One region of the Cellvibrio sp. KY-GH-1 genome, then DNA from elsewhere that is predicted to be linked to it. Evidence: predicted binding sites of a transcription regulator. Region 1 holds the regulator's gene; each other region holds the start of a gene.

What was found. Region 1 encodes LexA, which represses DNA repair genes until DNA is damaged. Its sites were predicted from a motif close to ACTGTNTNTANANACAGT; they were not measured.
Region 2: the regulator LexA is predicted to act here: its motif matches at 7,881-7,898, upstream of dinB (DNA polymerase IV).
Region 3: the regulator LexA is predicted to act here: its motif matches at 8,500-8,517, upstream of D0C16_RS22720 (VRR-NUC domain-containing protein).

What each region holds. Positions count from the first base shown of each region.
Region 1 covers NZ_CP031728.1:643,884-654,494, forward strand. Annotated here, with positions in the region: gene D0C16_RS02520 (MmcQ/YjbR family DNA-binding protein) at 1-343, shown strand, start outside; gene D0C16_RS02525 (helix-turn-helix domain-containing protein) at 410-982, shown strand; gene fadB (fatty acid oxidation complex subunit alpha FadB) at 1,102-3,252, shown strand; gene fadA (acetyl-CoA C-acyltransferase FadA) at 3,265-4,443, shown strand; gene D0C16_RS02540 (hypothetical protein) at 4,603-4,869, shown strand; gene D0C16_RS02545 (cell division inhibitor SulA) at 4,920-5,327, opposite strand; gene lexA (transcriptional repressor LexA) at 5,320-5,922, opposite strand; gene D0C16_RS02555 (DUF2845 domain-containing protein) at 6,009-6,365, opposite strand; gene D0C16_RS02560 (SDR family oxidoreductase) at 6,425-7,255, opposite strand; gene fliS (flagellar export chaperone FliS) at 7,373-7,759, shown strand; gene D0C16_RS02570 (hypothetical protein) at 7,771-8,049, shown strand; gene fliS (flagellar export chaperone FliS) at 8,187-8,594, shown strand; gene D0C16_RS02580 (sigma-54 dependent transcriptional regulator) at 8,890-10,353, shown strand; gene rhlE (ATP-dependent RNA helicase RhlE) at 10,453-10,611, opposite strand, start outside.
Region 2 covers NZ_CP031728.1:2,200,851-2,211,461, reverse strand. Annotated here, with positions in the region: gene D0C16_RS09570 (glycoside hydrolase family 3 C-terminal domain-containing protein) at 1-1,572, shown strand, start outside; gene D0C16_RS09565 (carbohydrate-binding protein) at 1,669-4,233, shown strand; gene D0C16_RS09560 (YtxH domain-containing protein) at 4,492-4,698, shown strand; gene D0C16_RS09555 (MFS transporter) at 4,875-6,152, shown strand; gene D0C16_RS09550 (DJ-1/PfpI family protein) at 6,168-6,749, shown strand; gene dinB (DNA polymerase IV) at 6,754-7,854, opposite strand; gene D0C16_RS09540 (alpha-N-arabinofuranosidase) at 8,128-9,681, shown strand; gene D0C16_RS09535 (mobilization protein) at 9,761-10,447, opposite strand.
Region 3 covers NZ_CP031728.1:5,468,485-5,479,095, reverse strand. Annotated here, with positions in the region: gene D0C16_RS22760 (sigma 54-interacting transcriptional regulator) at 1-176, shown strand, start outside; gene D0C16_RS22755 (amidohydrolase family protein) at 173-949, opposite strand; gene D0C16_RS22750 (peptidoglycan-binding protein) at 952-2,190, opposite strand; gene D0C16_RS22745 (aminotransferase class I/II-fold pyridoxal phosphate-dependent enzyme) at 2,219-3,313, opposite strand; gene D0C16_RS22740 (hypothetical protein) at 3,326-5,443, opposite strand; gene D0C16_RS22735 (hypothetical protein) at 5,445-6,800, opposite strand; gene D0C16_RS22730 (hypothetical protein) at 6,806-7,462, opposite strand; gene D0C16_RS22725 (hypothetical protein) at 7,477-8,121, opposite strand; gene D0C16_RS22720 (VRR-NUC domain-containing protein) at 8,573-10,240, shown strand; gene D0C16_RS22715 (ATP-dependent DNA helicase) at 10,224-10,611, shown strand, end outside.

The sequences.
Region 1 (10,611 bases):
GAAATACCTTTTAAACAAGCACCAAGCCAAAGAGATGTTTCCCTCTGGGCCAGATATGGCGGTTTACAAAGTTTGCCATAAAATGTTTGCGACTTTAACCGCAGAAGGCGGTGTGCCGCGCGTAAGTTTGAAGTGTGATCCCGATCTGGCGTTGCAGCTGCGTGAGCAGTATCCGGCTGTACGTCCCGGATTCCAGATGAATAAAAAGCACTGGAACACTATTATTCTTGATGGTTCCGTTCCGACAGAGCAGATCCAGCGAATGATCGATCATTCATATCAACTTATTGTTGATAACTTGCCAACTGCTGAGCGTGAGCAGTTACTTGCCTCTAAAAAGTAACTTCCGTCTGCGCCGGACTGATATGCCGGCGCGCTCAAGCATAGAAGCTCGAGTGAGGTGGTGGTAATGGCTGCTGACGGAGTCAACCAAGATCTACTAAAGGATATGAGAGATTCTTCCCTCGCTCAAACAACAAGCGTTGCAACACGCTTAAAACTTATTCGCGAGATGTTTGGTATATCTCAGCGAGAATTGGCTAAACGGGCCGGAGTTACCAATAGCAGTATTTCAATGATCGAGTTGGGGCAAGTGAGCCCCAGTATCCAGTCGCTCGAGAGAATTCTTGCTGTAGTTCCGATTGGTTTGTCCGATTTCTTTGGTTTTATCCCAACCTCCTCCGTTCGTGTCAATAAATCCTCATCCTTGTTATCGCCTACCGTAATGGAGTGCGCAGGAGACCAGTTGGTAAGCCATTTTGTTGTTGTCCTTCAGGGTGAAACAAATGGCCTGAAGTTGCTGACGCAGGATGCCTGTGGTTTGGTGGTTGAAGGGCGCGCTCAGTTAAAATCAATCGCTACTCAAGAGTTGCTGGATGAAGGGGATTCCTTTTATATCCCGGCTGGCCAGTTACATTGCTTTACCAATCAAGGTAAAGCGCCACTCAGGCTATTTATTTGCTCTCTTTTTGCTCATAAATAAGCCTCATTCTATTTTTTTGTGCATTATTGCCCGTTGGCTTGCTCTACAGTAAGGCAAGTCAGCCTCAGCCTGCTAAACTCAAATCTAGATTTTCACTCCTTATACTAATGAGAGATTCGATTATGTTCCAAGGAAAAGCCCTCAAAGTTTCTCTGCTGCCTGACGGTATTGCAGAGCTGACTTTTGACCTGCAAGGCGAGTCAGTGAATAAATTTAATTTGCTTGCTGTATCGGAGCTGGAGCAAGTACTCGACTTGCTTGAGCGAGCAAAAGATATCAAAGGTTTATTGGTGAAGAGCGCCAAGGATGTATTTATTGTTGGGGCGGATATTATGGAGTTTGGCGCGGTGTTTTCGTCGGGCCCGGAAAATATTACCAGTCACCTAGCGACTAATAATCGAAATTTTTGTCGGCTAGAAGATCTGCCATTTCCAACAGTAGTTGCCATCAATGGTTTTGCATTGGGTGGTGGATTGGAGTTCTGTCTTGCTTGCGATTATCGAATTGCGAGCCCCGCCGCGAAGATTGGGCTGCCTGAAACCAAGCTAGGGATAATTCCTGGTTGGGGTGGAACTGTGCGTTTGCCTCGTGTTGCAGGCTTGGATACTGCGGTTGAGTGGATTGCTGCAGGTAAGGAAAACGACGCCGCTGCCGCATTAACGGCGCGGGTTGTTGATGCTGTAGTCGAACTGGAAAAGTTAAATGAGGCAGCGTTGCATTGTTTGAAACAATGCATTTCTGGCAAGTTTGATTATGTGGCTCGTCGCGCCCAGAAAAAAGGTCCGCTTAAATTGAACTTTATCGAGTCGATGATGGCCTTTGAGACCTCTAAAGCGTTTGTTGGCGCGCAAGCTGGTCGTAACTATCCTGCGCCCGTTAGTGCCATTAAAGCGATGCAAAAAGCTGCTGATAAAGGGCGCGATGACGCATTGCAAGCAGAGGCAGAAAATTTTGCCAAAATGGCTCAAACACCTGTGGCCCAAGCGCTCGTTGGAATTTTTGTTAACGAACAAATGCTTGGCAAAAAAGCAAAGGGCTGGGAGAAAAAAGCCGATAAAAAAATCGCTCGTGCGGCAGTGCTCGGTGCAGGAATTATGGGTGGTGGTATAGCCTATCAATCCGCGCTGAAAGGCGTGCCCATAAAAATGAAAGATATTGCCCAAAAAGGTATAGATCTGGGTTTGTCTGAAGCGAATAAATTATTGAGTAAACGTGTCGAACGTAAAAAATTATCGCCCGCCGAAATGGGTGATGTATTAAATCGAATCGAACCTGCGTTAAGTTATGAAGGGTTTGATCAGATTGATATTGTGGTTGAGGCTGTCGTCGAAAATCCGAAAGTAAAGAAATCGGTGCTCGCTGAAGCAGAGACCAAAGTGAGTGCTGATACTATTATAGCGTCCAACACATCGACCATCTCTATTTCATTATTGGCTGAGGCCTTGTCTCGTCCGGAAAATTTTTGCGGTATGCACTTTTTCAACCCCGTTCATATGATGCCATTGGTTGAAGTTATTCGCGGCGTAAAAACCTCTGATAATGCTGTTGCGCGCACAGTGGCCTATGCAAACGCCATGGGTAAGAAACCGATCGTTGTGAAAGATTGCCCGGGATTTTTGGTGAACCGTGTTCTTTTTCCCTATTTGGCAGGTTTTGCGATGTTGCTTCGCGATGGCGCTGATTTTCAACGAATCGACAAGTTAATGGAAACCTGGGGTTGGCCCATGGGGCCCGCTTATTTGCTGGATGTTGTAGGTATTGATACTGCGGTTCATGCTGAGAAAGTAATGGCCGATGGCTTCCCGGATCGAATGAAGCGCGATTTTACATCGTGTACAGATGTGCTCTTTGCAGCGGGTCGCTTGGGGCAGAAAAACGAAAAGGGCTTTTATAATTACGAATTGGATAAAAAAGGTAAACCTGCAAAAGTTCTTGCTCCTGAAGTAGTAGAACTACTTAAACCAACAATTACCGGAGCTGCGGAGTTAAGGGATGAGGATATTATTGCCCGTATGATGATCCCAATGGCTACTGAATTAACCCGTTGCCTTGATGAAGGTATAGTAGACACTGCGGCAGAAGCGGATATGGCGTTGGTTTATGGAACAGGCTTCCCTCCTTTCCGTGGTGGTGTATTCCGTTGGATTGACTCCATTGGCGCTAAGGAATTTTGTGATTTGGCAAATAAGTTCAGTGGCCTCGGGGCATTGTATTCTGCGCCCGATAGCTTGAAAGCCAAAGCGGCAAACAATCAGAAATTTTACGGTTAAGGAGTCAGAGTAATGAGCTTACAACCACGCGACGTTGTTATTGTCGATTACGCTCGTAGCGCGATGGGGCGCTCCAAAAATGGCTGCTTCCGTCACATGCGCGCGGATGATATTTCCGCTGCAATCATTAAAGGTTTGTTGGCACGTAATCCACAATTGGATCCAAATACTATCGATGATTTGCTTTGGGGTTGCGTCATGCAGCGTGAAGAGCAAGCATTTAATATCGCACGTAACATTCTTCTGTTAGCGGGATTGCCACATACTATTCCAGCACAAACTATTAACCGTTTGTGTGGATCATCAATGTCTGCATTGCATACGGCTACGGTAAATATTCGCGCGGGACAGGGTGATGTTTATTTGATTGGTGGGGTAGAGCATATGGGCCACCTCCCCATGTATGAATCAGTGAGTATCAATCCGTTATTGGGCCTGTCAGTTGCTAAAGCGGCAGGCAATATGGGAATGACCGCGGAATATCTCGCACTTTTGCACGGCATTAATCGTCAACAGATGGATGAATTTGGTGCGCGTTCGCATCAGCTTGCTGCAAAAGCCCGAGAGACGGGAAAGTTTAAACGCGAAATTATTCCAGTCGATGGACATAACGGCGACGGTTTTTTGATATCAGTTGATCAGGATGAAACTATTCGGCCGGAAACTACGGTTGAAGCGCTGGCAAAATTGCCGCCGGTGTTTGATCCGAAAAATGGACAGGTGACTGCGGGCACTTCTTCGCAGCTAAGTGATGGTGCTTCTGTAATGTTGGTTATGTCTGCGGAGCGAGCGAAATCACTCGGGCTTAAACCTATTGCTAAAGTGGTTTCATTGGGGTTGGCGGGCGTTGATCCGTCAATTATGGGGTACGGGCCGGTACCATCGACCGAAAAAGCACTCAAGGCGGCTAACCTGACGATAGATGATATTGATGCATTTGAGCTCAATGAGGCCTTTGCTGCCCAAGCTTTGCCGGTATTGAAAGACTTAAAATTGTTGGATGTGATGAATGATAAAGTGAATTTGCATGGTGGAGCAATTGCGCTTGGCCACCCTTTCGGCTGTTCTGGAACAAGAATTACCGGTTCGTTGTTAACAGTTATGCAGGATCGCGATTTGAATTTTGGTGTTTCTACCATGTGCATTGGTTTGGGGCAGGGTATTACCACAGTGCTTGAGCGAGTTAACTAAGCTTACTGCGCTAGAGTTACGCGAAGCAGCCGATCTTATGATCGGCTGTTTTCTTTGTGAGAGAGATTTCCGGTGATTGCATGCTTATTGATAATAGGTGTACGTAGGTTTTGGCTGGATTGGATGCTAGAATGCCGGCCCAATTAAATAGGGGTTGATATGTCATCGTTTTACGAAATCATAGAGTTAATAAACGGAGATGTGGCGCTGGCGCGAGCTGACGACGAAAACTCTGAGCCATTGGTAACTATTCGTTTTTCTTCCGAGTCATTAGCCTTCCTTGGGGAAGAGAAATTTAATGTCGCCAAAGCTATGATTGAGGCTGGAATGGATGCTGCGGGGGATATCGCTGACCAACAAGCTGAGGCCATGCTGGAAGATTTGACTGAGACTCAAAGTGAGGCTGAAAAATTAATGCTGCATTAAATTTGGTTCACATCCTAGGTTGTGAGCTTACCTTTTCTTCCTGACGTTGTTTAACGTACCCGCAGTAATAACCCTTGGCATTGTCCTTGTGCAGCTGCCTGTTCAAGCTGGTTCAATTCTTTGTCTGTTAATTTGCCCGGGCTTGAAATAACCGTATGGCTATTACCAGCAGCCAGTGCCTCCCAAGTAACCCATAGCAGACTTAATTGATCGTGACAGTGAATAACGCGAATATAGCGTGTATTCACGCCATAAGATTCCAAAAGCTCGCGGCTGATATTATGCGGTGCAATCCAGGTGATCCAACGATCTTGTGAACTGTTGCTAAGGAAAGCAATCATCGGCATTAACAGCGACAGTTGCTCGGGGGCGTCGCTAGTCAAAATTAATTCCGTAACACCACCAAGCGGTTGTTTGCGGTTGCTGCTGGTAGAGTTGCTGCGAGCGAGATTAGTCACGACGAATTACTCCTACACTTAGGCCTTCAATAGAAAACTCCTGATCACGCATATCAACATGAATTACTTCAAAGTCCGGATTTTCAGGCCAAAGCTCTACTTGAGCTTTGTTTCCGTTACGTTTGAAGCGCTTGACGGTAACTTCTTCACCGATACGGGCCACTACAATTTGGCCGTTTCTCACTTGATCTGTTCTATGTACGGCAAGTAAATCCCCATCGAGTATGCCAGCATCTTTCATACTCATGCCATGCACCCGTAACAAGTAATCAGCGCTGGGAGAAAAGAAGTCATAAGGAATATTGCAGTAGTCTTCTATGTGCTCTTGGGCGAGTATTGGGTTGCCCGCAGCAACTCGGCCGACGATGGGTATACCATTATGAGTCTCTGGTAGGCGTATACCGCGCGAAGCACCAGGGATAATTTCGATGGCCCCTTTTCGGGCCAGTGCTTTTATGTGTTCTTCAGCAGCATTCGCAGACTTAAACCCCAAAATACGAGCAATTTCAGCGCGCGTAGGTGGGTAGCCGGTTTCGTCGGCATATTTGCGGATAAGGTTTAATACTTCTTCCTGACGCGGTGTTAAGTCTGACATGAAACACTCCTGAATCTGTTTATTTGTACAGTTATTGTGATTATATACAGTAATTCAGGTTGTGCAATAGCTTTTCAAAGTGATGCTTATTTGACCCGCTTTCCATAGCGAATGTTTTGAAGTTGGCCTCGACTAAAATAGAGATGGGTCATGAATTTTCCGCTCCCAGGGTTGTAGGTCCATATATCTACATTCTCACAGCTGCTAATTGCAATATTGTTTTGAACGTTATTGTTGCCGTTTTGCACCCCTTGGGCCTGATTGACAGCAATTGGTTCGCAGTAGGAGTCGGTCATTGCCGGGTCTCCGCATTTTTCCAAAATGTCTGCTTTAGTTTCACCGATGTGAGCAAGTTGGCCACCACAGCGCAACGACTCAGCGTGACATGTAGTGGAGAGAAATGCGGCAACTAAAAAAACAAATAGCGAGGTTGATCTAGTCATAATGAAATCCTTGTTTGTTTCTCTATAACTTTAGTCGCGTATGCTGAATTGAGAGTGAACTAACCGCCTAGCTTACATAAAAGTTTGTCCATTAGTGTTGTGGGGAGGAGGCGCTTTAAATAGCCAACCAGGTAAGTGGGAAAGGTAACGTAATAACGTGCTTTGGGATGCGTGCTTTCCAGCGCATGAATAAGTCGTTTGTAGACTGCATCAGGTGCAAGTGTAAATGGGGTGTTGGAGGTCTCACTACCTAATCTGGTAATTGCCGTTTGATAGCTTTCTCGGTGTCGACTTGAATTGATATCAATATTTTTAACTAACATAGCGAGCGCGTTTTTTCGAAAGCTGCTATGGATTGGGCCTGGTTCAATCAGGCTTACGTAAACGCCGGTTTTGTTTAATTCAAGTCGCAAAGTATCACTCAAACCCTCAATCGCATATTTACTGGCATTGTAGGCGCCACGCAGGGGCATCGCCGCAAGGCCCAATACAGATGAGTTTTGTACGATTCGTCCAAAGCCTTGTTTGATCATAATAGGCAGCGCCAAATTGGTTAGTTCTAACCAGCCAAATACGTTGGTTTCAAATTGTTGGTGCAAGGCTGCGCGTGATAAGTCTTCAACGGCGCCGGGTTGGCCATAGGCTCCGTTATTAAAAAGTGCATAGAGTTTCCCGTTTGTTATCTGCATCGCCGCATGAAATCCCGACTCGATTGACGCCGAGTCAGCCAGATCAATCTGCACTGAATTTAGCCCCTCTGCTTGCAGGCGCAAAACGTCCTTAGCTTGGCGGCAAGATGCAATAACCAGATAGCCGTCTTGGTGAAGTTGATGAGCAACATAATAACCTATGCCGGAGGATGCCCCGGTAACAAGAATAGATTTCTGCATTTTCCAAACTAATCCGCATTAAAGGTTTTGGGGTTTGTGCCGCTAGTTTAAGGGTGCGCCGATTTTTATTGCACGCTGATCACGACAACGCCTTCCGTAAAACATAAATGGTGATTTATGAATTCCTATTCTGCCGTGCAAAACTATGCCAGTGTCAAAGTACATTCCGGTGTTGAGTCTGCGTCACCGCATCGCCTCATTCAAATGCTTTTTGAGGGGGCGCTTGAGCGAATTGCTCAGGCCAAAGGCGCGATGGCTCAAAATCAACTGGCCCGTAAAGGCGAGATGATTGGTAAGGCAGTAGCAATAGTCGGGGGATTACAGGGGAGCCTGAACGATAAAGAGGGCGGCGATTTGGCAAATAACCTCGATAACCTGTATGACTATATTATTCGCCGTTTGACGCAGGCTAATTATGAAAACAACCCAGATTATCTTGATGAATGCGGTCGTTTACTGGGGGAAATAAAATCCGCCTGGGACGCCATCGCCAATCAGGTGTAGTGAGGTCGGATATGAGCATTCATCTGGTCCCTTACCCGGATTACTGTGGCGAGTCAGGCATTTTAGTGATGCGGTCATTGCAGCAAGATTTGAATAAAGCGTTGCAGCAAGAGGATTGGGAAAAGGTTCGTCAATTGGATCGAATTTGTGTTCTGTTAATTGATCGTGTTATCAGCGCAAACCGAGAGAACAAAAGCACCCTGGTGCGCGCGTTAAGTGAATTAAAGGGGGTTTATGCTGGGTTAATTGCTCAATGTCACCAGGAGGTGACCCTGCTGCACGCGACCTGACGACCGTTAATTGTTAAAGAAGTGTTAAAGCTAGTTCGTTAATTCGGTTTTTAAAACCTGTTTCTTATAGCAAAACTCGCAAAAGTCCGTTGCCCCTGCTAGCCTTAAAGAACATTACTGCTAGCAGGGGTCAGTCCGTGTCTAATTACAATCCGCAAGAAGCGCTGAAGCAATATCGCCAACTGGGTATTGAATCAGAGGTTAGCAACGCATCTCCCCACCGCCTTATTCAATTACTGTTTGAAGGTGCATTGAGCCGTTTGGCGGCAGCACAGGGGGCGATTGAGCGCAATGATCTTGCTGTAAAAGGGGAGTTGATTGGCAAGGCGATTAGCATCGTCGGCGGTTTGCGCGCATCGCTGGATATGAACGCCGGAGAAATTTCCGAGCGTTTGGATCAGCTATACGAATATATAAACTTCAAATTGCTGGAAGCCTCCGCGCAAAATGATGTAGAAAAAGTGAATGAGGTGATTCAACTGTTAAAAACCGTTAAATCAGGTTGGGACGAAATAGCGCCTCAGGTTTCGGGTTCATCCGCATAAATTAAGGTTTCAGTTGTTAGAAATCGAATGAGCTATAAAAATAATTCGTATAATTTCCAATCGATTCTTAAAGTGTATTTGTCTGGAAAAATCTAAGTTCTTGAAGGCATATTTTTGGCGAATAAATGGACTTACTGTTTGATTATTGTCAAAACGCCAAAAACTTTCCGCCATAAATTTGACTTGATTCTCGGCCTCGTCTATTACTTACTCCGATAACTCATCTCGCCGCACTGATTATGGTTTTCTGGCCTTTTTTCAGTGGTTTAGGCACGAAATGAAAAGGTCTTGGGGTATGTGGCGCAACAATAAAGTTCTCGTTATTGACGATAATCCGTCACGTAGGCACGATCTAAAAATCCTGTTGGATTTTCTTAGCGAAACCACGCTGGTCGCTCCCAGTAATGCCTGGCAAGCCGCCGTTGCTGAAGAAAATGGCGGTGAAGATTATGTGGCTGTTTTTATTGGTGACTATCGCGATAGCAATCAAACTCTGGCGCAGCTTTTGAAAGAAATTCGATCCTGGAACGATGAGCTCGCTGTAGTCTTGGTGGGCGAAGAAAACCAGAATACCGCCGATGGTTTGGAAGATATTTATCGTTTTATGGCGATAGCCACCATGTCGGTGCCCCCCACCTACAACAAACTGGTTGATACGTTACACAGAGCCCAGCTGTACTGTGAAGCGCAATCCAGCAGCAAACGTCAGCCCCAGCGTCGGCCCGTGCATTTATTTCGCAGCTTGGTGGGTACCAGCCGTGAAATTCAGAATGTGCGCGAGATGATGGCGCAAGTCGCTGATAAAGATGTTTCGGTATTGATTACCGGAGAATCCGGAACTGGTAAAGAAGTTGTAGCGCGCAATTTGCATTACAATTCTCCGCGGCGCGATAAGCCTTTCGTCCCCGTTAACTGTGGTGCTATCCCGGCAGAGTTGTTGGAAAGCGAATTATTTGGCCACGAAAAAGGGGCGTTTACCGGTGCGATTAATTCGCGCGCAGGCCGTTTTGAGTTGGCTGAAGGCGGTACATTATTCCTGGATGAAATCGGCGATATGCCATTAAACATGCAGGTAAAGATTTTGCGCGTACTGCAAGAGCGCTGTTTTGAGCGTGTTGGCAGCAACAGAACCCAGCCGGTTGATGTGCGTATTATTGCAGCGACTCATCGTAATCTGGAGCAAATGATTTCGGATAATACCTTCCGAGAAGATTTATTTTATCGCTTGAATGTTTTTCCAATTGAATTGCCTTCACTAAAAGAACGTGCGGAAGATATTCCGTTGCTTATGAATGAGTTGGTGTCGCGCATGGAAAGTGAGCAGCGTGGTTCTATTCGTTTTAATTCGGCAGCAATTATGTCGCTCTGCCAACACGAATGGAGCGGCAACGTACGCGAGCTGGCAAATCTTGTTGAGCGGATGGCGATTATGCATCCTTTTGGTGTTATCGGCGTACAGGATTTGCCTGCGAAATACCGCCATGTGGACGTTACCGATGAAGACTTTGTCCATACGTCTTTAAAAGTCAATGGAACCGTGCCAGCGGGTGCTAGCACCAGCTACGTCAGTATGAATGACACTCCATTATTGCCTGAGCAAGGCATAGATTTACGTGAATACATTACCAACCTGGAGATGAGTTTAATCCAGCAAGCGTTAAATGATTGCGGTGGTGTGGTAGCGCGAGCGGCGGATAAGTTGTGCGTGCGAAGAACAACATTGGTTGAAAAAATGCGTAAATACGATATGCAGCGATAAAACCTACGAAAATACGAGCGGTAATCCAAGAGTTGACTAGGTGTTGAACTGAAAAAATCCCCTGCAGTAAATCTGCAAGGGATTTTTTTATTTTGGTGGTTAGCTATTACCCTGCGCGCGCTGTTGCGCTGGTTTGGGCGGGCCTTTGCGATGTGTAGATGCGCTGGCTGGTTTGCTGGTGCGTTGTTGTTGGTTGTTGCCGGATGGCTTTTTTCCATTGCCATTCTTGGGCTTTTGTCCCAGCGCAAGTTTGGCAGC
Region 2 (10,611 bases), 1.6 Mb from region 1:
GTAAATATCGATGAAGCTGCCGGACGCATGTCTGATTTGCTTGCGTTGCAATTCGCCTACGAGATTGGCAACCCGGGATCGGTCATGTGTTCGTACAATCGTGTCTACGGTGTTTATGCTTGTGAAAGCGATTACTTATTGAATCAGGTGTTGAAACAGGATTGGGGCTTCAAAGGTTGGGTTATGTCCGACTGGGGCGCAACTCACTCGACTGTGCCCGCGGCAAATAACGGGCTCGATCAACAATCTGGTTTTCCCTTCGATGTCTCTGCCTATTTTAAAGAGCCGCTAAAAGAAGCGGTGGTGAATGGTTGGGTATCACCAGAGCGTTTTGATGATATGGCCGGGCGCGTTCTTTTTGCCTTGTTTGATAAAGGTATTATCGACAACCCGGTACCCAAAGGCAGTAACAATATCGATTTCAAAAAGCATGCACTCATCACTCAAAAAGATGCAGAAGAAGCTATCGTTTTATTAAAAAATGACAAGCTGTTGCCCGTTGCAAAAGACGTGAAAAAAATTGCCATTATTGGTTCCCATGCAAATGTTGGCGTGCTTTCCGGTGGTGGTTCCTCACAGGTTTATCCGCTCGGTGGTATGGCGGTTTCTGGTCTTGGCCCGAAAGTATTCCCCGGCCCTATGGTTTACCATCCTTCGTCACCCATGAAAGCATTGGAAGCGCGCCTGCCCAACACGCGTATTACCTTTGATGAGGGTACTAATGTAGAAGCTGCTGCAAAGTTGGCCGCAGAAAGTGATTTGGTATTGGTGTTTGCTAATCAGTGGACCGCAGAGTCAGTGGATGCGGCTAGTTTGTCATTGCCAGATAATCAGGATGCCTTAATTTCCGCGGTAGCCAAGGTTAACAAAAAAACGGCGGTGGTTTTGCAAACGGGCGGTGCGGTATTAATGCCTTGGTTAACTGATGTCGGCGCCGTGGTAGAAGCCTGGTATCCAGGTACTAGTGGTGGAGAAGCTATCGCACGCGTACTGACCGGCGAAGTGAATCCCTCGGGGCATTTGCCAATTACCTTTCCAGCTGCAGAGACGCAACTGCCGCGTGTAAAAGTAGATGGATATCCGGAAGTCAAAGATCAACGTTTTGACGTGACGTACTCCGAAGGGGCGACCGTAGGTTACAAATGGTTTGATGCAAACAAGCAGGAGCCTTTATTTCCGTTCGGTTTTGGTTTGTCGTACACCAATTTTGAATTTAACGATTTGAAAGCTGTTGTGAAAAACAACCAGCTCAATATCAGTTTTAGTGTAAAAAATACCGGGGTTGTTGCGGGTAAAGAAGTGGCGCAAGTTTATATTGCCCCACTGAGCACCAAATGGGAGGCACCGAAACGTTTGGGGGCATTCCAGAAAGTAGACTTAAAACCCGGTGAGTCTACCCAGGTGTCGGTGAGCGTTGATCCGCGTTTATTGGGAATGTATCAGGGTAAAACCAAAACCTGGAAAATTGCCAAAGGCCAGTATGAGGTGATCCTTGCCACGTCAGCGACTGAGCCACAAGCGCGGGTGAAGGTAAAACTTCCGGCGCAAGTGGTGGACGTTAATGGGAAGTAAGCCAATGGCTTGCTTCTCTCCGCAAATAAGGCGACATTATGTCGCCTTATTTTTTTTCGGTTTTATATTCTCTTTTAAACGGTGGATTTTATTGTGATGGACCGGTATCTACGTGTGTTGTCATTGTTGTTAATTAGTGGATTAGTTAGTTGCGGTGGTGGAGGTGGCGGTAAAAGCGCAGGCGGGCAACCCCCTTCATCGTTAACGCCGGCAAATTCCTCGTCTACCGCCAGTGCTATTTCCTCAACACCATCGTCACTATCGTCAGTTACATCGAGTCCCGAATCTCTTTCCTCTATCCCCAATTCCAGCGTTGCGGCCGGAGTTTTATCAAGCGCATCGTCAAGTGTGTTGTCTTCGAGTTCCGTGTCTGATATTTCATCGTCGAATAGTTCGGCGTTGGCCGCACGCGAAGTAATTGTTCAGGCTGAGGATTACAACCGCTATTTTGACTCAACGCCGGCCAATGAAGGTGGAAGTTATCGCACTGATGCGGTTGATATTGAACCGGTCAGCGATGTTGGTGGGGGCTATAACGTCGGTTGGGGAACGCCGGGTGAATGGTTGGAGTATGAGGTTGATTTGTTGCCTGGCACCTACACCATTAGCACGCGTGTTGCCTCTGCAATCACAGGTAGCTACAGTCTTAGTATGGATGGAGTTACGCTGGTTTCTAATGTGGGGATTACCACTGCTGGATGGCATAGTTGGGCTACGCAGCGTCCAGCGACAGTGATTATTTCCACGGCAGGGGTGCACACTTTTCGCTTTGCGATTGCGTCCGGCGGCGTAAATATTAACTGGATTAAATTTACGCCGAACACTGGTTCCAGTTCATCCGCTTCTTCTATCTCGAACACCGTAACGCTTCCGTACTCAAAAATTAATCCACATTTACTCTTTGGTTTTGAGCGTACGGGGTTATGGACGGCGAGTAATACCAGCGTGCAATTATCCAGTAATCGTACACAAGGCGACTATGCACTCAGTTTAACTAATATCACTACGACGAAAATTACTTCAGCGGCAATTAATTCATTTAAAAATTGGGGGGCACAGATGGGAATGGATATCTATCTGGAAAATGCTGCTGTCGGCACATTGGCAATTGAAGCCAGTGTACCATCCAGAAATATCCATAATCTGCGCTTATCAACAATTGATCTCGCAGATATTCCGCTAAAAAAATTCACCGGTATCACGGCGGCCATACCGCAAGCCTTACAAGATCTTGAAGGGGAATACACTGATCTGGCATTTAGCCTGGTAATTTCCAGTGCATCCGTTATTAGCAATCTAACGCTTGATAATATACGTTTTGTGCCAGCTATTAGTCCGGTCCAGGATAAGGTAGAAATCGAAGTTAAAGGCAATACCGATATTCTCTATGTCATTGTGAATGATGTGGTGCGGGAGGTATGGCGCAGCGGGCAATTGCGCAGAAGTAAGTTGTCGCCGCCTGTCAACGGAAAGCTGGATATCAGTGCATTGTTTTGGAAAGGTGCGAATAGTGTAAAAGTGATTGGCATTAACGGTAAAAATAGAAACCCAATTGATGTTCAGTTATGGGTGAATGGTCAATCTATTTTTTCTAAATATTGTGCGGAATACGATTATGAACCTCAATGCTTGGCCGACAATCCCGAGGGAATACGCCATCGTTATTATTTAACGGTTAATACCCCCAATTTACCCGAGCCGCAGAAACTGGAAGTCGCGCCAACGGTAGACGCCCAATGGGGCGCAAATCTTTATATTAATGATATGTATATCCCTGGTTCGATGCCGGCGACGGTTTTCTTGCCGGTGGGGAGCTATAAAGTAGGTCTGGGAAAATACCGCGATGAGCATCTGAATTATCAAGGTAATTTTTTCGAACAAGACGTAGATTTGCGCAATGGCAATGCGTTGGTAAATTTTGCAGGGTTACAGCCTCTGGGTGTGCAAAATACGGTGAAAATTGCGATTTTACCCATTAAATACGCGCTCTATTCAAACACCAATTTAACTGGCGTCTTACAGCAGAGTGAATTGGCCGGCTACTTAAAACAGTTGGAGATGACTTACAACATCTGGACCAAACCCTTTTCCTATGGTTTGCAGCAATGGGATATGAGTGTATTACCGATGGTGGAAAATGTTACGTTGCGTACTAATAGCAACCAGGATTTTAGTCCTGAGGCGTTTCTCTCCGATGCTGGTTTGCAGCAACTTCGCGCGCAATATCAAATTATTATTTTTGCATTTTCGGTGTATAACCAAAACGGTGCTCGCATCGATGGTGCTGGTGGTGCGGGAGCTTGGGCTGGCAACGGGTTTATTTCAATGAATAATGCTACGCAGTGGCCGAATACTCCCAATGCACCACATCCGGTATTTACGCATGAAATTTTGCATGTGTACGAGCAATATCAGCGCGATATTTACGGTTTTTACAATGGATTGGAGGGGTTGCACGGTGCGGAGGAGCAGGGCTATTTAGAAACAAGTCCAATCGGTGAATTGTATTGGCTCGGTTGGTATAAGGACTTTATGCGAAATACTGTTGGCGAAAACCATACTGCAAGGTTAGGCATTCAACCGGGTGTTATTCCCGCTGAGCAGGATCTATTTATTGGCACCTTTGAAACTACCCGGTATGGTTTGGGCTTTCTGCATTAGTAACCTGGATGTTTGCGGAAATCTATGAACATACCCGCTTGCTTTATAAAGGAAGGTTGTAGTGTTGGATGTTTGTAATTTTTACCGATTGTTATTAATTTTTCATTAGGCTATTCGCAATTTTTGCGGGCGATTAATCTTTACCTGTTGAATTTATTGGGAATTTAATTAGTTGGCATGCATTACGCATTACGAAATGTGATGTTTGATGTTGTGCAATTCTTTATTGAAAAGAAATAAATCGGTAAGGAGTCTATTATGACAACGCTAAAGCAAGTATTGATTATTTTATGTCTGGCATTTCCATTGGCGGCCTGTGATTCCAATGATGGGAAAGCAGAACAATTGGGCAAAAAACTTGATGAAGCCGGTAATGAGGTGCGCGATAAAATTGATGACGCGGCTGATGAAATCAAGGATAAAGTCGAAGATGTTTGCGAAGAGGCTACCGACAAAAACTGCTAATTAGAATGATTTCAACAACAGCCGGTATTGGGCGCTCCCAATATCGGCTAACCATTGCCAGTGATAGCCGTGTAGCTGGTGGTGGTATGTGATTTTTACTGATCTATTGCCGCTGACGCCGGCGGGATAAACAGCTATATTGAGTGCACATTGATCAAGTTATCAAGGACACAAATATGGGTGCAGATCTGTCCGGCAATAGCAGTCGATTTGTTATTTTTTCCGTTTTTTTCACCGCTCGCGCCTACTATCCCGTTTTAGCTATTTTATTTATTGATTTGGGGCTGACGCTTGATCAATTTGTCATGCTCAATTTCATTTGGGCCCTCACAATCTTCCTGTTTGAAGTTCCCTCGGGCGCATTGGCTGATACGCTTGGGCGGCGCAAATTGCTTGTTGCAGCAGCAGCGTTAATGTTGCTTGAAATGCTCTGCCTGTTATTGGCTTCCTGGACGAGCGGGGCACTGTTGTTAGGGCTCTGTGTTATCAATCGAATTTGTTCCGGGTTATCGGAAGCTTGTGCCAGCGGTGCCGATGAGGCGCTTGCCTATGATTCGCTACCAGAACAAAATCGCGCGGCGGCCTGGGATGAATTACTCGCAAAAGCCATGCGTTGGCGCTCGGTGGGTTTTGTCGTTGCCATGATTCTGGGCGGGTTGTTATATGACCCACGTATTGTCAATTTCGTTTTGCCATCCTTCGCGCAAATTACTACTGAATTCGCGCACCGGCTGCCCGTCATTTTGGTATTGCTGCAAGCACTGGTCTGCTTATGGTTCACGTTAAAAATGATTGAACCGACCCATGCTATCGCCGGCGCCAGACTGGAAAATACGCTCAACCATATTCTCAGCTCGGCGCGCTGGGTGTTAACCACACCCAAAACCCTGGTGATTATTTTGATTGGCGTTGCGGTGGATTCTATCGTGCGTAACTTTGCCACCATCAACAGCAGCTATTATCGATTAATTGAAGTGCCTGAATGGACCTACGGCTTTCTTGGTGCTCTGTTTGGGGTAATGGGGTTCGTTATTCCCTCAATTGCAAAATATCTCAATGAAAACTTCAGCCTATTTACCAATTTGGTCTTTATTGTTGTGTGTACCTTGTTGGGGTTAGTAGCTCTTGTGCCGGCCTGGCCAGTGTTCGGATTGATTCCAGCCATATTTGTGTTTAGCGTGATCTTTTTCCTGGGTTTTACGGTGAGCCGTGTGTTGCACGAGGAAGCGGAATCATTTCGTCGTGCGACTGTATTATCGGTTAAAGGGCTTATTTTTAATTTGGGTTACGGCATTTTTAGCTTGGCGTTCTCTGTGTTACTTACGCAGTTTCCCGAGTCGGCTGAAGGCAATGCGTTGCGTAGTGCACTCTTATGGCAGGTACCATTTTTTGCGTTAATTGCCATGGCGTTATTAACCTGGGCAAAATTCAAACTAACTAAAAACGTGAGCTAATGGGAGAGCTCTGCAATGAATGTAGGAATTTATATTTATGACGATGCTGAAGTGTTGGATTTCTCCGGGCCGTTTGAAGTATTTTCTACCGCTGCGAGGGTTAACGGCACACCGGATCTATTTAGTGTCTACCTCATCGGCGAAACAGGGCGTAGTGTTACGGCTCGTGCGGGCTTTAAAGTGATTCCGGATTATTCAATTCACAAACATCCGGCGTTGGATTTGCTGGTAGTTGTTGGCGGCGTACATTCCGGTGAAATGGAAAAAAATACTGTAATGGTTTGGCTAAAACAACAATGTGACCGGGTACCCCTTGTTGCTACCGTTTGTACTGGCATTTTTTTGCTTGCCAACGCCACTGATTTAGGTAACGTTGAAGTGACAACGCATTGGGAAGATATCCCCGAATTGCGCCAGCAATTCCCGGCACTCGTGGTACAGGAAAAAATTCGCTGGGTCGATGCAGGAAGTCTGGTCACTTCCGGAGGTATTTCCGCAGGAATTGATATGAGTTTGTATTTGGTAAGTCGCTTACACAGTCGCGATTTGGCGGAAAAAACGGCGCGACAGATGGAATATGATTGGAATCAGCGGTGAGCTGCTAGTGAGTAGTGTTGCTTGGCAGTGACACGACGTTGCCCGCGCCGGAAAATAACTCCAGCTGCAAAAAATTATTGTCCACTCGCAAATCAATAAATCGTACTCCCACACCTAATAGTCGCACGGGCATATTTTTTCGTTCGTACGCATCGCTGCATAGGCTTTGCAATTCACTCAATGCAACAGCACTGGCACTACGTTCAATAGTGGTGATGCTGAAATCGGAAAATTTTATTTTCACAAACAGTTTTACCACCTGGTAGTCATCGTCCACACGGCGCAAGCGAATGGCTAATTGTTGGCTGAGCGCGGGGATCTCATTCAGACAATGTGCTAACCCCGGTAAATCATTGGCAAAGGTATTTTCCACGCTCAATGATTTGCGACGGCGATCCACCGTCACGGGTCGATCATCAACACCTCGACTCAAATGATAGAGACGGGTGCCCATTTGACCAAAGCGCTGGGTTAATTCAAACACTGAAAATTTGTGCAAATCCCCACAGGTGAAAATACTGGATTCTGCGAGTTTGGCAGCCATGGCCTTACCGACGCCGTAGATTTTTTTAACCGGTAGATTGGCCACAAACGCTGCAACTTTTGCCGGCGGAATTACAAATTGCCCATTGGGTTTATTCCAGTCGCTGGCAATTTTCGCGAGGAATTTATTGGGCGCAATGCCGGCAGAAACGGTAATTCCAATTTCTTTCTGGATGCGTGCGCGAATTTCCTGTGCAATCAAGGTGGCACTGCCGTTATGAAACTCTGAATCACTCACATCCAAAAAGGCTTCATCCAATGATAAGGGTTCGATCAAGTCAGTGTATTCGTAAAAGATACTGCGCATTTGCAGTGAGGCTTCGCGGTAAGCGTCCATGCGGTGTGGCAATACCAGCAGGTCTGGACACAAGCGCTTGGCATGGCTGGTGGGCATAGCCGAATGTACGCCAAAGCGCCGCGCGACATAATTGCAGGTGGATATAACCCCTCGTCGTTCACTGCGCCCGCCGACAGCAATCGGTAAATTGACCAACGACGGATCATCACGCATTTCAATTGCGGCAAAAAAGCAGTCGGCATCAAGGTGGATAATTTTGCGCATGCGAGCAGCTCAATCAGCATGGTGATACTGTATTTAAACACAGTATCCCTTAAAAGGCAGCGATTGAATGTTGATTTGAGAGCTGGCGGGTGATGTTGCTGCCAATGACTGACAGCAAAGTGGAAATTCCCCCGATTTTGCCTTTACTCCAGAGACTGCAGATGTGGTGTGAGACGAGTAAAAATAGGTTAAATTGTATGACTATATGATCTCTGCGCGACTATCCTTGCCCGGCCTGATTTAACTATAAATACAAACTCTGGAGAAAATCCTATGCGTTTTATCAAACCGCTCGCCGCCGCTATCGGCCTGTGCGCCTCCACCCTGGTATTCGCCAATACCCAAATGAGCGTGGATACCACCAAGCCAGGTCCGGTCATTAATAAGAATATCTATGGCCAATTTACCGAACATCTTGGGCGTGGAATATACGAAGGGCTTTGGGTGGGTGAGGGCTCCAAAATCCCTAATACACGCGGCTGGCGCAATGATGTAGTCGGTGCCTTGAAAGAAATTCATGTCCCCTTGGTGCGTTGGCCCGGCGGTTGTTTTGCCGATGAATACCATTGGCGTGAAGGTATCGGGCCGCGCGATAAGCGCCCTGTGCGGGTAAATACCAACTGGGGCGGTGTGCTTGAGGATAACGCGGTAGGTACTCACGAGTTTTTTGATCTGGTGGAAATGTTGGGCGCAGACGCCTACGTCAACGGCAACCTGGGTACTGGTACTGCGCAAGAAATGGCGGATTGGATGGAGTACATGACCTCCGAAAGCAAGTCGACGCTCGCGGAGTTGCGTCGTAAGAACGGCCGCGATAAACCCTTCCGTGTCCATTATTTTGCAATCGGCAATGAAGCCTGGGGCTGCGGTGGCAACATGACCCCGGAGTTTTATACGCACCTCTATAAGCAATATGCCAGCTTTCTCAAAACGCCCAAACACAACACGCCGATATTGATTGCGAGCGGTGGTCACACTGACGACACCAGTTGGGCCGATCATCTTACCGCCAATGTGAAACCGAATTGGGCATTGCGTATGGATGCACTGACCTTTCACTATTACACCTTGCCGACCGGTGATTGGAAAGTAAAAGGTGCCGCGCTTGGTTTTCCTGAGGCGGAATGGATGTCCACCCTGGTGAATACCCTGAAAATGGATCAATTCATCATTAACAACAAAAAGGTAATGGATAAAAACGATCCCGAGAAAAAGGTTGGTTTCTATGTGGATGAATGGGGTACATGGTATGACGTTACCGGTGACGATGATCCTGGTTTCCTCTATCAACAAAACAGTTTACGCGATGCGATTGTGGCGGCATTGAATTTCAATATTTTCCATAAGCATGCGGACCGCGTGCACATGAGCATCATCGCGCAGATGGTGAACGTGTTGCAGGCGATGATTTTAACGGATAAGGAAAAAATGATTCTGACTCCAACTTATCATGTGTTCAAAATGTACGTTCCGTTTCAGGATGCGACCAGCCTGCCATTGGAGTTAAAAGATGTGCCCAAGTACACCTTGGGTAAAACGTCTGTTCCAGCGGTGAGTGCAACGGCAGCGCGCGCAAAAGATGGGAAGATTTATCTGGCGTTGGTTAACGCGAATCCCCACAGCGCGGAAACTGTTGATATCAACCTTGCCGGAGTGAAAATTAATTCCGTGAGTGGGCAGGTATTAACTGCAAAAGCGATGGATGCACATAATACCTTTGCGGCACCAACCGCAATTCAACCTGAAGCCTATTCTGCTAAGGCGACTAACGGAAAATTGTCATTGGCGCTGCCGGCTAAATCAATTGTAGTAGTGGCAGTTGAATAGCGAAAAATCCAAATAGAGTTGCAGTAAACAAAAAGGGCGCGAGTTGCGCCCTTTTTGTTTGGGTGAAATTATTGCCAGCTTATTGGCTTAACTTTTCCAATTCCTGATAGGTGTTTTTTAACCACACACGCACACGTGAGCGCTCTATAATATTCATTACATCGTTGTTATTGGCAGCAGCCCAAAAGCTGGTGTTGCTGAAATCAATGCGCGCCGCTAATTGCGGTTGCAGCTTTCCGATTTTAATAAAAATTGCATCGCGATCTTTGGCTTTCTGAAAGGTTGCGGACTTTTCGAAATAATCGAAACATTCGCCGCGCCCAAAATTATTTACTACCACAATTTTCAGAAAGTCTTCCGGGTAGCGATTTAATAAATTATTAAGCAAATGTACCGAGTCAGCGCCGTCATCCATCACATGCCACCAATAAACCTGACAGCCTATTTCCTGTAGTAGCGTGAGTGCATCGCTTTCTTCAATCCATTTACCTAGGCGAGTCGAAGTTTGCGCTGCCAAATCAACGATCAAATCACTCTCCGGGTTTTCTTGGGCCAGAATAATTAATTGATCCAGACTGTCGTAGTTGTCAATAATCAGTGGCGAAGCAAACTCGCTGTAAAAACGCGAAAAAGTGCCGTGTGATTGGTCGGAATCCAACCCGATAAACGGCGTACCCGCATCAATTAAATGTTGTGCTAATAAACGTGCGGTCATGGATTTGCCGACGCCGCCTTTTTCTCCGCCAATAAAGTGGATATTGCTCATTGCTGTTTCCTTGTTGGAAGTTGTAGATTTTTTTGCGAAGGGACTTTATCACATGCGATGTGACATTTTTTAATGCGCCCCAAAAGAGGGCTTGTTCTTGCGGAATGGAGCGGAATGGGGCGGAAAAGGGCGCGAAGAATCAGGGCGCGATAAATCGCGCCCCT
Region 3 (10,611 bases), 940 kb from region 1:
TACGCCGTGGCTTGATGCACGGAGCCGGATTGAAGGATCTGAGCAGAATGGCGGAAGAAACCGCCATTCGTATTGCGGTTGAAGAAGCAGAAGGCAACCTTCAGCAAGCGGCATTGCGCCTGGGTGTTACTGATCGCACCTTGCAATTGCGCCGCGCCGCACGTCGCGAAGCCTAGGCAGAGCGTTTTTGTGTTGCTATGCGTAATTGGCGCGGGCCGGGACGCTGTAATCCGGTCAAGCGTAAAAAATTTCCCCCTAACACCATGGCGTGATCAGCAGGTGATAATCCCATCGCTTTGACCTTGGCCAATTCAACACCCGGATGCAACCAGGGACCATCGCTGCCGAACAATAATTTTTGTGGCCCGCAACGTTCCACCACACGCATTAGCAAATCAAAAAAACGTACACCGGATGTATCTGTGTATAAATTGGGGTAAGTTTCCAAACGATCCAAAAACAACGTTTGCGAACGCCATTTTTCCGCAAAGCTGGATAAGTGTGGCACGATGAAATTCAGGTCAGGATAATCGCGCGCCAACCAATCCAGTACAGTCAATTCGGTTTCCACGTCGTAGAGAATGGGCACTTTAAACACTCGTGCGGCTTCGCAAATTTCTGCACTAATGCGCGCGTCATGGCGATGGACTTTAATACCCACAAAACCGTATTCCTCCACCGCCGTTTTCAGCATCGAAAAAATTCGACCTTTATCGCGTTGCGCGTGTAAATAACAGAGTCCCATTAACCGTTCAGGGTATTGTTTGACGAAGTGCGCCACGGTGCGATTTGCCTGCGCGTAATCAGCGTGGAAATTGGCGAACACCACACTGTGGGTGATACCCACTGCTTGCGCACGCTGCAAATAACGCGCAAGCAATGATGCGCCGGTCCAGGGGTCCTCCAAACCGAAACCGGCAACACCGTGGCAATGGGAATCGATAATCATGGCTAGACTCCCAAAACCTGTATTTGATTGCCATAACGCTGCCAGTTTCCACTGGTGTTTCCCCGTACACGTTTTTGTTTACAACGCGCACAGGAACAACCGGGCGAGCAGGTTCCACATTGGCAAGGAGAAGTACCGCAGTTCTGGCAGGATTTAGCGGTACAACGATCACAGGTGCATTTTTTTGTCGTCTGGCAAGAGCAGCGTTTTTTTAAATTAACAGGTGCGTCTACGGGCTGTATTTCCGTCTCCGCACTAAACACGCTTCCTTTTTTCAGCACCAGATTGTCCCCGGAAAAATGCTGGCGTGCATCAACCAATAGTGGCGATGAAGGAGGCAATATGTTGTGAATAGTCACTCCGGAATTAACGCTTTGTTTACCCACAGGCCGGCTACCTGACAGCAAGTATCGACTGTTCTGTTTACCCACTTTTCGCAACAGTTGGTCAAGCGCCCGTTCCACATGGCGGTCAAGATTATAGAAGCCTTTGATCGTTGCCATATACACCCGTAAGTTGTCCCACGAGCATTGGTTAGGCCACTGGTTACTCGGCTTCAGGTAAGCGAAAAAGCGGCTGCGAAATTCTTCGGCAATCCCGACTTTCAAAACACAATCTTTCGTACACGAGCCACAAACCTTCGCCGATTTTTTTGAACCTGATTTGGGATCACCAATCATGATGTATACCCCACCTTGATGTTGGCCGACACGCTTTATCGCTTGGTCAAGTGGATGCAAATAACTGTTTCCGTGTTTGACCCATTCCAGGGTGATATCAAATTTCGCCTGGTCCGGATGACCAATTTCTTCTTGCGTTGGTGCCCGTACAAATTGCGCATCCGCTTGCCGGCAAAATTCGCGCAAGGCCCGTTCAGTATCCGGATCGATTAATCCATTCACACGCACGCCTTGTTTGCGCTGGAAATCACGAATAGCACTGCGCGTCTCGCGCCCGGCGATGCCATTCACGGGTAGTTGCAAGCCCGATTTGTGATTCAGGCATTCCTGTATCCAGCGAATTTTTTCACTGCCACCGGCTTCGATTGCATAAGGTTCTGCACTAAAACCACCGCGCTTAACGTAAGCAATTCCCACTCGCGGACGCGAATACTTTGGTGGGCGCACCGGAGGGCGCCGCGCTCCCGGCGGTCGGCGCTGATTGCGCACTTCATCGGCTTCATCGCTCCACTCGCCCGCTACATATTCCGCTTCAAAATTCGATTGCAACTCATCGCACATGATTCACCTCCGAGTGTATCGGTGTAATTTATTTGTTTAATGGTTTACGCGTTTCCTGCCTGCGTGAATTCAGCGTTAGTACCAGGCATTTCACGCAGGAGTCTATGTCTCTCGCACTGTGCCGGGCATTAATGACAAATCCCAATCGAGCCGGGGAATCGGCGCGCGGCTTCAGCAATAACGACCTGATATTTCGCTGCATCAATGCGCGGTGCAATTCCAGCGCCGATAGTCCAGGTTGTGTTGCCAGTGTTTGCAGCGGAAACAAACCGCCATCGACAGCGATATCCAACTGCTCCATTCCCTGGCGAAAACGCCAGATGTTTTCCGTCAGCTGCGCCCGAAGCTCATCGCCATAACGGCTATTCACAACCAGCGCCCGGGCGGCGGCCTGGATAACCGCAACCGACGGTGGACTACAATGTAAACGGCTCAAACTCTGCGCGTTGAATTGCCGGATCAAACGGCGGCTACCAGACAAAACGGCGACGGGGACACCAAATGCCTTGGCGAGGGATGCTCCCACCAGCAAATCCGGGCCGGTCAATCCCAAGTACCGGAGCACTCCCCCGCCCCCGCTTCCATAGGGAGCCAGCCCATCCGGATTGCACCCGAGTAAACCTAATGCCTGAGTGTCATCTATCATCAGCAAGCCCCCAAAATGGCGCACGATTTCCAGGTACTCACCCAGCGGAACCAACTGGCCTGTTGCCGGGCAAATCCCGTCTGCCACCACCAATGGGCGTAAACCTTCGCGCGCGCCCAGCGTCAGCTGCCGGAGTAAATCACGCGGGTTGTGCCGGGCAAAATGGCGCAACGGAATGCGGCGCAACATCGCCCGCTCTGCTCCCCAACGCGTGATGGGGTAATTGCCGCTATCCAGATAGATGGCGCTTCCAGAAGTGGCAAAACACTCAAACGCATCCATAAACAAATGCAGGGTGGACGGTAATAAAACCGAGGTTTCCGTCCCCTGCAATTGGCTCAGATCTGTCGCTACCTGCTCAGCACCGGGCGGTTCCTCCAGAAGGGCGGGACGCCCCAAGCTAAGCTGATCCCATCCTTTAAGGCTGCGGCTGGTGTGGCCCAATCCGAGATAAAGCGCAGACGTAAAGTCAGGCATAAAAGCCCCCCTTCAACGGGGAGCGTGCTGCATGGCGAGGCGTTTGCGCAGCAACACCGAAGGCATGGTGAAATCCACTCCATCGGCCGCGCTCAGGTCCACTCCGGTTACGGCGCGATAGGCGTGGATGTAGCTTTGAATGTAGGGGCGCATCAAATCCGCCCAACCTTTGGCCTCATCCTCGTTAGTCACTTCGTACCAGTTGTGCCAGCGAATTGTGAGCAGGATCTGTTCTCCCATGACCCCTAAATCACGGAAATGTGTTGCAGGAACATCAGACCAGCCTTGCATATTTTTCATGGTGTCCACTTGCGGCATCCACGCTTCCTTGTGCGGCACCATAATGCGGCTTTGCAGGAAATCGCGAATTTCCGGACGGGAAAGAATCCACTCCTGCATCAACATTTCCACACGGGAAGTCCAGGCCAGATCACCGAACTGGTTGTGCGCACCATGGGCTAAAATCAAATTCAGCTCCTGGATTGCATGCAGCATGGGATAACCATCCGGATCCACAGTAGTGTCCTGTTTGGCGCGAAAATAATCCGCACATTTATTCAACAGATTATGGAATGCCTCCAGGAATTTGGAGCGATTGTCTGCCGGACGTAAATTGGTGACCGCTTTACCGTACAGCTCCAACCCATACTGGTGCTGATACTCATAGGCGCGGCGTTTAATCGACAGGCGATCACGCTCTTCTTCCACATACCCCCAGAGGATATTGTTCATGGGCCGCAGTGGATCAAGTTCCACATGCGCCAACGGATCACGCTCACCGGGCGCGCGTAAATTCTGGAAGCGGCGGCTAATCGCATTAATCGTTTGTACCAGCATTGCTTCCTCATGCCAGTAGTTCCAGATCAATTCCATAAAACAAGGATTATTCACGCGCGAACGAATCAAGATATCGGTACAAAAACGCGGGTCTTTGCCTTTATCCGGTACGGAATAATCAGGCAGCGCAGTATCGACAATATGCTGTATATAAGACTTGCGATTCTCACCCAGGTAATTACCAAACAACGATGCCCATTCACCCTGGGAAACGCGCGAGTAATCGCCCAAATCCAGATTCTTGTGCAACGGCAATTTCAACGCACCGCCTTGCTCAAGGGTGATGCTGCCATTCAACAATAAGAAAATTTCAGTGGCTGTTTTCAGTAATTCATAAGAACCCACACCAAAACTGAATACTTCACTTTTCATGCGCGCGAGTTTGGTTCCGTAAGGACTAACATCTTCTGTTGATGGGTCTGCACACAACACACGATTGATAAAGTTTTGGTATGCACCGAACTCGATTGATTTACTGCTATTCAGTAGCTGCACAAAAAAACTCATCGGCTGCGTAGGTTCAACAACTCGCCGCGCATGGGACACCGTAAAATTACGCGCGGTTACGGGAACAGGTTGTTGCTCCACGATATCTACCGAATTCACAACGTTCATCGCCAGGGGTTTCAGTTTGTCACCGGCTAATGAAATACCTCCCGAAACACCAGTTTCATTATTTGAACCGATGACTCTTAATTCCTCAGTATTTGCAACGGTCAGCGGTTCAAGGCTAATGGACAAATCAATTTGATATTTCCCAGGGGAAGTGAAACGGGATTCATAATCCACCTTACTATCAGGCAGATTCCTCCACTGGGCATCCCGGGAACTAACGGTCAAATCGTCCCAGGCATTTTTGAGCTGCGCGAAAATTCGCTCACCAACCGGATAAAAAGCTATTGAGCTATCTGAAGTATCGAGTCTGATCGATGAGGTGTTATCAAGCTTTGAATTAATTTCAACAAATAATTTTGATGAAATTTCAAAATCAATTTCTTCAGGGCTTTTTTCGGTAGGTTCAATGGAGATCTCGCACCAAGGCACAGCCCATCCGATTCCGCCCGAAAAAAACTCAGCCTGGATCGGGTACGGAAAAAAACATTCGTAGGTGCCGTGACTCAACTGCGGAAATATGCAACGGCCATTTTGAATGTCTGCATATTTGTAGTCATCACTGTCAGAATCCTTCTCACGTAAAACCAGCGTGCCATCCTTAACGCTAATTTTCTGGTTGGAATCTTTTACATAAATGTAGAGATCCACCGCAGCTCCTTTTTTGATTTTTTGCGACATATTATCCTCCCGAGCCAAGGCTCATTAACATTGGTTTGTAGCTAACAGTTTTTTGCAAAACAGTTTGTGAAACCGGGCGCAGCGCGCATACGGCTGAAACATCCAGCGTGCTGCGCAACGCCCAGTGCGTCAGTAATTTTCCCAACACAGTGCTTTCTTCTTCCGGTGTTAATTGGCTATCGGCGCGGGCCTGGCCGATAACGGCAAAAACCAGGGAGGGAGGAGCGCGGTACATCTGCGCCGGATCGCGGCGCCAGGTTTGATAAAGGATTTTCAAGCGCGAAGGTTGACGCTCATCCAGAAGCATCACCTCTTTTAGCGAACGACCGCGCAGGGTTTGTGGGCGATGGTTTGCTAGTAGATTGATAAACGTCGGGATATGCGCATCCAGTTTTCTAAGTAACTCCGCCTTTTTCGATTCCAAGCCTGCCAGCGGATAATAGGAGTTCCATTGCGCTTCCACCCTGTCCCATTGCGGATGCGGATAGAGTGCCCGCCCGATGGCACAACTCAACTTGACGCGAATCCAGGGAGCAGGATGCGGATCCTCCGTATCCACCCGAAACACAAATGGCCGCGGCAACCCAACCACACTCATCAAGCCAAGTGTCGAAGCCACGCCCGCACGGGCAACCGACCAGAAATCTGCCACTATCTCGGAAATCCAGCGCTCCCAGAGTTGCCAAGCAGTTTGTGCCGGCCCCGCCATGCCTTGTTGCTCGCGCAATGCCGGACGCAGCGAGTTCACCAGATCCAGTAACGCAGCAGCCTGATGGCCAACTTCATGAAATAGCGACGACGCTATGCCGTTACCAATCATGCGTTCGCGCGGAACCCGGATCACCGCCACCGGATTCACCCCACCACCCGGCAAGCGCGTACGCGCCCGGCGAATGGCCGCACCAACTCCGCGATCCAGATAACAAATCACTGGCGGGGATTGGTAATAGCCACCGGGAAGATGCAAGGCATCGGCTGAAGCCACGTCCAACCCCGACAGCCAGACCCCGGTTTCGTTTTCACTGCGCTGGGTGATGACATCGTTGAACAGATCAAACTTGTTTAGCACCGCGTTGAACTGCAAGCGCAAGAAGATAAAACGGCGATGCGCATCCTCGGCAGTAACGCCCTTCCCTTCCGGGCTCTTCAACCATTGCAGAAAATCAGCGGCACGCCTGCGCAACTCACTTCGCCCCTGAGCCAATACCCTCTCAATGGCCGTCTGGGATTCCGGTAGTAAGCTGGCCGCAGGCAACATGGTTTCCTGTAATGCGAAGGATTTAACCCTGCCCAGCCGGGTTAGCAGGGCGCGGGTCTCCTGTTCCAGGAACAAAGCGGTGGGTCCGGGGAGTGCCATGGCCGTCACACTCCAAACAGAATGATGCGATTGCCTTTACGCACCCAGCGACCGGATTGCCCAGCGACGGTTCGGGTTATCGCTGGCCCGCTACCACGAATTAATCCGGGTGCAAAGCGTTGCGCCGCCTGGTTAGTCGCCTGCTGCACAATACTGGCGGGGTTGGCACCGGTAGCGGTCGATGCGTTTTTCACTGCATCGGCCGCAAAGCGAACATATTGCTTGGCCAACTCGAAGGATTCGTCCTCATGGCTTAAGCCCTCAGTCTCCAGGCCCAGCATAGTTCCGGCACCGGAGCCAATCCGCTCCCCCCATTTGGCGCCGGTATCACCACCAAAATGGCGTCCCACTGCCCCTCCCACAATCGGCAGTGCCTTCTTGGCCGCATCTTTCAGTACTCCACCCAAGGCTTGACCAACCGGCGACTTAATCGCCGTGCCCACAGCACTGGCAGCCTTGCGGATAAAGCCACCAAGAAAATGATTCAGCTCTGCTTCATTGGTCACTTCCAGGAGTTCGGAGGCCAACTCCAGGATCTCGGCCTCACCAAAAACTTCCGCACTTTCACCACTCCATTCGTGTGCGGAGAACTCAAAGCTTTCACCTTCAAACGCTTCTGTTTCTGGGGAGTATTCCATAAACGTGCGATCTATATCGTGCATGGCAATCTCCTTATCTACACATTCAAAAGAACGATATTGCGGCCACGACGCACCCAGCGACCGCTGGTGCTGTTCGAGCTGCGACGCGGACTGGCACCGGACAACAAACCGGGTGCGAATACGCGAGTGGATTGCATCACCGCATTCTGAGCGGCAATTTGCGGACTGGTATTGCCCGGTGCGGCCAAGGCATTTTTAACGGTATCGCCCGCTATCCGCACAAATTGCTTAGCGCCTTCAAATTCGCGATCCTCCTGATTCAAGAACTCCGCCTCCAACCCCAATGCACTGCCGGCGTAACCCGCGAGGCTGCTGCCAATCTTTGCACCCAAAGGCCCGCCCACAAAACCACCCAAAGCACCACCCGCAATAGGCAACGCCTTTTTGGCGACGGTTTTCAAGACGCCACCTAACGCCTGGCCGATTGGGGAGCGCGCCACTTTGCCGATAGCACCGGCCGCCCTTTTTACTAATTTGCCGAGGAAATAATTGAGCTCCTCCTCATTGTTGATCTCGAGTAATTCAGCGGTTAGCTCCAGCAGCTCACCTTCATTAAAAACCTCGCCACTGCTGGCAAACTCCTCCTCGTATTCGAATTGCTCTCCTTCAAATACATTGGCTTCCGCGTTGAATTCAAAAGCATTTTCTTGCTGGTACATGATGTTTCCTCCAATTGATCAAATAATTTGTTCAGTCGGAATTAGCCTTGCCCAACATCAGCATTGGAAAATCCCTTCAGATAACTGCAAAGGGACTAGAGCAACCGCTATGCCAGCGCCCAAGCCGGCTCAACCAAAATCGCTAAGTCATTGAGGAAAAAGAATTTATTTTTAAAAACCCGATAGATCCGGAAAAATAAAAACAGCGGGAAACGAAAGGGATTTCGTTTAGGGAGAAAAACCGGGGAATGCGCGCGAAACAAATTTCGGGGGAAAAATCAAAACCATCCGCTTCAGGACAATACGGATGCGCAACCTGGTGACGAAATCACTGAGGGGGGAAAACGATCAATATGACGATCAGCCAAAAACAGGTACACTGTATATAACAACAGTAACATTTCATGCAGCAGGATCTGCGCTCACCACCGAATCCGCACAGACATTGCACATGAACAATCCACCTCGTCACCCTATTGACCTCGCGCCCGATTATTACCTGAATAATTTTCGCATTTTGCTCGATTGGGTGTACCAGCGCTACGCGGATTTATTAGACGAGCAAGAACAGCGATTTATAAAAACGTTTTATACGCTGGAACACGGTGCACAGTGCTTGCTGGTGCGCTTGTCCAGCCGCAAAGGACCATTGTTTCGGCGCGACAAACTGGATTACACCGAAATCGCCAACCTGGATTCAAGCGCACAGCAACTGATTGATGCAGGTTTATTACACAGGGATTTTCCGATTAGCCTCGATGCCCTGGCAAACGCACTGACCAAACCGGAATTATTAGCGTTATTCAGCGCCCAGCTTGCCGCTATGAAACAAGCGCGCAAGGAAGTGTTGATTCAGGAACTGCACACTCATTTTTCTGCACCGCAACCTTGGCAATTATGGACGAGTAATCAATTTGGCGACGCTTACTATCTGGATAACCAAGCCATTATCCAAACACTATTGTTGTTATTTTTTGGTAACGCCTATCAGGACCTCACCGAATTTGTGTTGCAGGATTTAGGATTATTTCGCTACGAAAATTATTCAATCGACCATCGCCATCGACTCTTTAAAAGCCGCGACGAATTAATCCAATATCAACAACTGGTGCGGTTACGAGAGCAGCTTGACGCGGATGCCAGTACCGCAATGCTCACCCAAATCGTCGAGCAAATACCTGCCGCAAGTGCAAACGAAAAGTTACAACGCCGACGCGCCAAATTAATTAACCATCTTGCTTATGAATTAGAACGAGCTGGCGAATATTTGCAGGCAGCTCAACTGTACGAGCAAAGTCATTTATCTCCAGCACGCGAGCGACGTATTCGCTTGCTGGAAAAACAAGGTGATTTTTCCGGCGCATGGCAACTGCTCACTGAACTGCTTGCAACCCCACAGGATGAACAGGAACTGCAAGTAGCGCAGCGTATCGCGCCGCGGCTCGCCAAAAAGTTAGGAATCACCTATTCAAAAAAAACTGCGGCAACGATTTACGAACAACACCTGCCCCTTTCGCCCCTGCAAGATGCACAAGGTAATACGTTAAGAGTAGAAGAAGTTGCGCGCTTATCGCTGGACGGCCCCAATGCTCCATGCGTGTATGTCGAAAACGCATTGATCGGCAGCTTATTCGGCTTATGGTTGTGGCCAGAAATGTTTGGCGATATCGAAGGTGCCTTTACTAATCCCTTTCAAGCGGCGCCACTGGATATGTATCAGGAAAACTTTACTCGCAATCGCCCCGGCATTGCGCATTTGCGCGCGCTATTTACCACTAACCAATATCAGGCCCATCTCATCCACTACTGGGAAACAAAAAATGGAATCACCAATTACTTTGTAAATTGGTCCCTGCTCGACCGGGAATTACTAGACCTCGCTTTGCAATGCATTCCTGCCGCGCACCTCAGTGTCATTTTCGAACGATTACTTTTTGACATCAAAAATAATCGCAGCGGCTTTCCCGATTTAATCCAGTTTTTCCCGGATCAACAAACCTATCGCATGATTGAAATCAAAGGACCGGGCGACCGCATTCAGGATAATCAGGCGCGCTGGCTGGAGTATTTTTCACAGCATAATATTCCCGCGGAGGTGTGTTATGTCCGCTGGGCCTAATCCTGTATTGGCTACAGAGAAACAAAAATCAGTTGCTGTTAAAACCCTGGTGGAATTTGCCGCAAAAACCGGCAGTCTGGATCGGCGTTTTACCCCCGCGCCAACAGGCCAAGAAGGTATTGAAGGCCACAAAAAAGTTACCTCCAGGCGCGGGGAAGGTTACCAAACCGAAATGAGTTTAAGCATCAGCTACAACGGCATCACTTTTCGCGGCCGCGCTGATGGTTACGACCCCGCCGCCCACTGCATTGACGAGATAAAAACATTTTATGGCGATGTGGATCGCATTCCCGAGAATCATCGCGCCCTGCATTGGGCGCAAGCCAGATGTTATGGCTGGATGTACTGTGCACTCAATGGTTGCGACCAAG